One region of the Azoarcus sp. DN11 genome, then DNA from elsewhere that is predicted to be linked to it. Evidence: predicted binding sites of a transcription regulator. Region 1 holds the regulator's gene; the other holds the start of a gene.
The links. Region 1 encodes FNR, which switches genes on or off when oxygen is low (the NO sensors DNR and NnrR bind a similar motif). Its sites were predicted from a motif close to TTGANCTAGNTCAA; they were not measured.

Region 1 (3,404 bases):
ATCGGCGTCGGCTTCTTCGGATCCGTCCTGTTGGCGATGGTCTCGCGTGTCAGCCTGGGCCACTCCGGACGCAAGCTCGTCGCCGACCGGCTGACCTGGGGACTGTTCCTCGGGCTGGAACTGGTGGTCGTGATCCGGGTCCTTGCTGAAGTGGTTCCCGCGGGCTGGTCCGCCACGGTCATGCTGCTCGCCGTCCTGGGCTGGCTGGGCGTGTTCGGCGCCTGGGCCACACGCTACCTGCCAATCTACTGGCGGCCGCGCAGCGACGGTCGCCCTGGGTGATCCATGTACCTGACGGTCAAGCACCTGCACGTCACGTGTGCCGTTCTGAGCGGCAGCGGCTTCCTGCTGCAGGGCCTATGGATGATGCTCCGGAGTCCCCTCGTCGATCATCGTGTGACGCGCATCCTGCCGCACATCATCGATACGGTATTCCTGGGGAGCGCGATCACGCTTGCGGTGATGAGCGGGCAGTATCCCTTCGTCGTGCCCTGGGTCACCGCGAAGGTCATCGGTCTCGTCGTCTACATCCTTCTCGGCGCGACTGCGCTGCGCTGGGGTCGCACGATGCGGACCCGCGTGCTGGCGCTGGCCGCGGCCGTCGTCACTTTCTCGTGGATCGTCTCGGTGGCGTTGAGCAAGAACCCCGCCGGATTCCTGACTCTTACCGGAGTGTTTTGATGGCCGATTCGCTGATCCCCACGTCGCCGGGTTTCGAAACCCCGCTCGAGATGCTCGAAGCCTGCCATGAGCGCCTGCAGGCACAACTGGCCACGCTGGCCCGGCTCGCGGCCTGGCTTCCCGAGCATGGTCCCGACCGCCAGGCGCAACAGGCCGCGACCAACGTGATGCGCTACTTCGATGTTGCCGCGGTGAAGCACCACCAGGACGAGGAGGACGATCTCTTTCCCGTCCTGCGCGAGCGCGTCGATGAGGCCCGGCGGGGCGAGCTCGGTACGCTCATCGACTGGATCCTGGCGGATCACCAGCGGCTGTTCGCGGGCTGGGCGCAGATGCGCGCGCGGCTCGAGTGCATCGCGCGCGGAGAAAGTGCCGACCTGACGCCGGCCGCGGTGGAGGAATTCGCGGGCGCTTACCGGCGTCACATCGCGCGGGAGGAAGGCGAATTGCTCCCCGTCGCCCGCAGCGTGCTCGGCGCGCAGGATATCGAGGTGCTGTCGGGAACGATGACTGCGCGGCGGCGCCAATAGGGCGGGGCGCCGCAATCGGCGGCACGGCACGCACCCCGGTCAGGGGCGGGGCGACGGCGACGGGTGCTGGATCAGCCGCTTCAGGCCGACGATGTCGAGAATGCGGATGTGCTTCTGCTGGACCGCGATCAGGCCTTCGTCCTGGAACTTCGAGAAGGCCCGCGACACCGTTTCGAGCTTGAGGCCCAGATAGGAGCCGATCTCCTCGCGGGTCATGCGAAGGTGGAATTCCGCGGGGGAGAAGCCGCGCGCCGTGAAACGCTGCGACATGTTGAGCAGGAAGGCCGCCAGGCGCTCTTCGGCGCGCATCGAGCCGAGGAGGGTCATCACGCCGTGGTCGCGCACGATCTCGCGGCTCATGACCTTGTGGAACTGGAGCTGTAGGCCTTCGACCACGCGCGACAGTTCCTCGAGCTTGCTGTAGGCGATCACGCAGACTTCGCTGTCTTCGAGCGCGATCGCATTGCAGGAATGGGCTTCGGTGCTGATGCCGTCGAGACCGAGCATTTCGCCGGTCATCTGGAAGCCGGTGACCTGTTCGCGCCCGTCCTCGAGTAGCACGTCGGTCTTGAACGAACCTGCGCGGATCGCGTAGATCGCCTCGAACGGATCGCCCGCGCGATACAGATGCTGCTGCCGCTTGATCTTGCGCCGCGCACCGACCAGTTCGTCGAGACGGTCGATTTCCGATTCCGACATCCCGAAGGGCAGGCACAGTTCGACCAGGTTGCACTGGGAGCATGCGACCTTCAGGCTCGCGACTGTAATCGGCACCGTCGCCTTCATTTGCACGATAATATTGTTCCTTCTACATCGACCGAGAAGTGGCAGGCGCCCGGCGGAATGGACCGTTGATCCACGTCAACCACAAAACTGCGGCTTTTTGAGATCGTACGGAATGCACTCAAGCGAAACATCCATGACCAGTCAGAAAGATCTTGTGTTCGACCAGCAGCTGATTCGCCGGTTCGACATCAATGGGCCGCGCTACACGTCCTACCCGACGGCCGACCGCTTCGTCGAAGCGTTCGATGCCCGTGCATTGCGGGACTGGCTGGCGCAACGCGGTGTCGGGGGCGTGAGCAAACCGCTCTCATTATACTTCCACATCCCGTTCTGTAACACGATCTGCTACTACTGCGCGTGCAACAAGATCATCACGAAAGATCATGCACGTTCGGCGAAGTACCTGAAGTATCTCGATAAGGAAATCGGGATGCAGGCCGCCGCATTGGGCGGTAGCCACCAGGTCACGCAGCTTCACCTCGGCGGCGGCACGCCGACCTTCCTGTCGCATGACGAGCTGCGCCAGCTCATGGATTCGGTGCACAAGCGCTTCACGCTGGTGCCGAACGGCGAATACTCGATCGAGGTCGATCCGCGCAAGGTCGACTTCGACACCGTGAAGCTGCTCGCCGACCTCGGCTTCAACCGCATGAGCGTGGGCGTGCAGGACTTCAACGAAGACGTGCAGGAAGCGGTCAATCGCATCCAGAGCTTCGATGAAACCAGGCTCGTGATCGAGTCGGCCCGCGCCACCGGCTTCAAGTCCATCAGCATGGACCTGATCTACGGCCTGCCGCGCCAGAACATCATCAGCTTCAACCGCACGCTGGAGCAGGTACTGGAGCTGTCGCCGGATCGCATCTCGCTGTACAGCTACGCGCACCTGCCGGGCCTGTTCAAGCCGCAGCGCCGTATCTCGATCAACGACATGCCGACCTCGGACACCAAGCTGCAGATCCTGCAGATGGCGATCCGCCGGCTGACGGAGGCGGGCTACGTCTATATCGGCATGGACCACTTTGCCAAGCCGGACGACGAGCTCACGATCGCCCAGCGCCAGGGGCGCCTGCACCGCAATTTCCAGGGCTATTCGACGCAGGCCGAATGCGACCTGCTGGCCTTCGGCGTGTCGGCGATCGGCAAGATCGGCCCGGTGTACTCGCAGAACGTGAAGACGCTCGACGAGTACTACGACGCCCTCGATCGCGACGAACTGCCGGTCCTGCGCGGCGTCGAGCTGACGGCCGACGACCTGCTGCGTCGTTCGATCATCCAGGCGCTGATGTGCCATTTCGAGCTGTCGATCGATTCGATCGAGATCGCGCACCTGATCAAGTTCGACGAATACTTCGCCGCCGAACTCGAGGATCTCAAGGCGATGGAGGAGGCCGGCCTGCTGAAGGTCAG
Region 2 (3,404 bases), 1.5 Mb from region 1:
GACAGAACCGCCGTCTCGACGGTGTTTGAACGCAACCTGCTCTTACGACTTCCCTTCGTGCTGGTGGGTGGCGCGCTGATCGCCGGCCTGGCGCCGGCACTCGCGCGCCTGCTGGCGTGGGCCGGGTTCGGGCCGGATCCGACCGCCAGCATCACGACCGCGGACATCATCGGCCTCAGCATCCTCGGCCTGACCTTCAGCAGCGTCACCGTGCTGGCGATCGGCGCGGTGATCGTGCTGATCATGAAGGGGCCGGCCTATTTCGCCGACTCCTATCCGCTGGAGGACGCCGAGCGCCCCGATCCGCCGTCGACGCCGCGACCCCAGGGACACCGCCGCTGAACGATCAGCCGCCCGCGGTACGCCGCGTCAGCAGCAGCCCGGCCTCGAGGTGGTGCGTGTAGGGGAACTGGTCGAACACCGCGGCGGCGGCGATGTCGTGCGTGTCGGCGAGGGCGGCGACGTTGTCGCGCAGCGTCACCGGGTTGCACGAGATGTAGAGGATGCGGTCGAAGCCGCGCGCGAGCGTCACGGTGGCGTCGTCGAGGCCGCTCCTCGGCGGGTCGACGAAGAGCGTGGAGAAGCGGTAGTTCGCGAGATCGACATCCTTCATGCGCCGGTACTCGCGCCCGCCGGCGAAGGCGTCGCTGATCTCGTCGCTCGACATGCGCACCATCGTGATGTTGTCGATGCCGTTGGCCTCGAGGTTGTAGTGCGCGGCGCGCACCGAGGACTTGCTGACCTCGGTCGCGAGCACGCGCTCGAAGAGCGGCGCCAGCGCCATCGTGAAGTTGCCGTTGCCGCAATAGAGCTCGAGCAGGTCGCCGCCGACGCCCATCACCTGGCGCCGCGCCCAGCCGAGCATCTGCCGGTTCACGCCGCCGTTGGGCTGCGTGAAGCTGCCTTCGATCTGCTGGTAGCGCAGGCGCCGGCCGTCCACGTCGAACTCTTCCAGCAGCCAGTCGCGATCGAGCACGATCTTCTGCTTGCGGCTGCGGCCGATGACCTGCACGCCCAGCCGCTCCGCGAGCAGGCGCGCCGCCACCGCCCACGCCTCGTCGAGGGCGCGGTGATAGACCAGGCTCACCATCAGTTCGCCGCTCAGCGTCGCGAGGAACTCGACCTGGAAGATCTTCCTGCGCAGCACGTCGTCCGCCCGCAGCGCGTCGCGCAGGCGCGGCATCAGTGCGCAGATCGGCGCCGCCGCCGCGGGGAAGTCTTCGAGCAGCACCGGCGTCTTCGGGTCGTCCGCGGCGAACATCGCGTAGTCGACGAGGCCATCGCCGTGGTGCCACATGCGGAATTCCGCCCGCAGGCGGTAGTGCAGCGGCTCGGACGCGAACACCTCCGGGGCAGAGACGCCCAGCGGCGCAAAATCGCTCGCGAAGCGGGCCACCTTGTCGGCGAGCTGGGCGGGGTAGTCGGCGGGATCGAAACGGGGCAGTGACATCTTGATTCGGCAGTGCGGGCGCCGCAGCCTGGACGGGAGGCTGCGGCGCGGGGTCGGCAGGCGGAGCGAAAAGGGAAGAGCGCTTCGCGGACCCGCGACTATACGCCGCCCGCGCCTGCGGTGCAGCCGTCGCGACACCGGGCAATCTTGACGGACATCAAAGTTCGCCGGCCATAACCGAGTAAAGTTGTCGGACATCTACAGAATCCGCAACCCAAGCGGTCACGAGGCTCCCCGACATGGCCAAGAAATTCCCCCTGCACCCCAAGCACCCCGAACGCATCTGCTGGGGCTGTGACAAATACTGCCCGGCGGACTCGCTCGGCTGCGGCAACGGCTCGGGCCGCACGCAGCACCCGGCCGAGCTGCTCGGCGACGACTGGTACGAGTACGGCGACTGGGGCCTGGACGTCACGGAAGAGACCCAGAAGCCCGAGACCGCGGCCTGAGGCCCATCCCGGCACCTTGTGTGAACCCGGACGGTTTTCCGGGCGCGCCACGTCGTCGCGCAGGCGACCCACATCGTCCGATTCGGACCCCTGCCCGTCGAAAGCACCACGCGCGCCCATCGCCGGGGAACTCGCCTCGTCATCCAGCGTTCTCAGGCAGAGGAAAACCGCGCCACGACTCCCCCTGACGGCCCGAGCAGTGCGGAGGGTTTTCATTTCAAAATGTAAGCGCGCGCGCCCCTGCGGCGGTCGCTCACTAATATGGCGGACATGTTTCGGCTTGCCACGCCCTCTTCTGCGCACTTGCAGCTGCTGGTCGCGATGCTGCGGAATCCGGCGTCGACCGGTACGCTGCTGCCGTCTTCGCGCGCGCTCGCGAATGCGATGGCGGGCGCCGCGGAGGGTGCCGACCTCGTCGTCGAACTCGGCGCGGGCACGGGAGCGGTCACCGACGCCTTGCTGCAGAAACTGCCCCACGTGCCCCTGATCGCCGTCGAACTGCAAGCGGCGCTCGCGCGCCGCCTGCGCCATCGCTATCCCGGCGCGGACATCCGCCAGGCGACGGCCAGCCAGGTCGTCGACTCCCTGATAGAGCACCCCGGCCGGATCGTTCTTGTCTCCAGCCTGCCCTTCCGCTCGCTCCCCGCGCACGTCGCGACCGAGACCGCGCACAGCCTGTGCCGCTTCCTCGCGCACAACCCCGAGCGCAAGCTCGTGCAGTTTACGTACCAGCCGCGCGCGCCCTTTCTGGCGCCGCGGCATCTGCGCTGGAAACGCACCTCGGTGATCTGGCGCAACCCCCCGCCGGCGGGAATCTGGGAGCTGGGGCTCACACCCTGAACGCGAGGCCGGAACCGGCGCGCGAGTCCGGCGATGCCGCAGTCGACGCCTCGAAGCGGCGGATCTCCGCCAGCGTCTCGTCCAGGCTCATCTCGCCGGCCTCCAGCAGCTTGCCGACCAGATGCTCCGTGAGCGGCCTGAACCCCGCCAGCACCGCCTTGGTCTCGCCATACAGCCGCTCGCTCTGCGCCTCCATGATGCCGCGCGTTTCTTCGTCGAGCACGCGGCTCGACCGCTGACCGTCGTTCGTGAGCGCGCCGAAGTTGAGGCGCGTCTTGCGGTACATGCCCATCTCGCCGACGGCGTGATGCAGGAGCTGGGTGACGCGGGTGATGTCGTTGTGGGCGCCGTTGGTCGTGCCGTCCTCGCCGAAGAAAAGCTCCTCGTTGGCCATGCCGCCAAGCAGCACGCGCACGTCGTGCTCGATGTCGCCCTTGGTCTTCAGCAGGTTGGTGCCCTGCTTGTGGAAGACGAAGCCCAGGGCGTTGCTGCGCGGAATGGCCTTCAGCGAGATCTTGATCGTCTTCATGTCGGCGAGGATGCGGTCCCAGTCGTCACGCGTGCGCTCGCGCTCGCGCTGCAGGTCGACGAAGAAATGGCCCCACTCGTGCACGGCGATGATGCGGCGGTCCCGCTCGCGTTCGTCGGTGGTGTTGGAATTGACG

Region 2: the regulator FNR is predicted to act here: its motif matches at 1,598-1,611, upstream of CDA09_RS00835 (DUF3079 domain-containing protein).

What each region holds. Positions count from the first base shown of each region.
Region 1 covers NZ_CP021731.1:3,644,133-3,647,536, reverse strand. Annotated here, with positions in the region: gene CDA09_RS16845 (NnrS family protein) at 1-282, shown strand, start outside; gene CDA09_RS16840 (SirB2 family protein) at 286-681, shown strand; gene CDA09_RS16835 (hemerythrin domain-containing protein) at 681-1,211, shown strand; gene fnr (fumarate/nitrate reduction transcriptional regulator Fnr) at 1,251-1,997, opposite strand; gene hemN (oxygen-independent coproporphyrinogen III oxidase) at 2,131-3,404, shown strand, end outside.
Region 2 covers NZ_CP021731.1:184,301-187,704, reverse strand. Annotated here, with positions in the region: gene CDA09_RS00845 (hypothetical protein) at 1-342, shown strand, start outside; gene trmA (tRNA (uridine(54)-C5)-methyltransferase TrmA) at 347-1,450, opposite strand; gene CDA09_RS00835 (DUF3079 domain-containing protein) at 1,690-1,899, shown strand; gene CDA09_RS00830 (class I SAM-dependent methyltransferase) at 2,161-2,739, shown strand; gene CDA09_RS00825 (AAA family ATPase) at 2,729-3,404, opposite strand, start outside.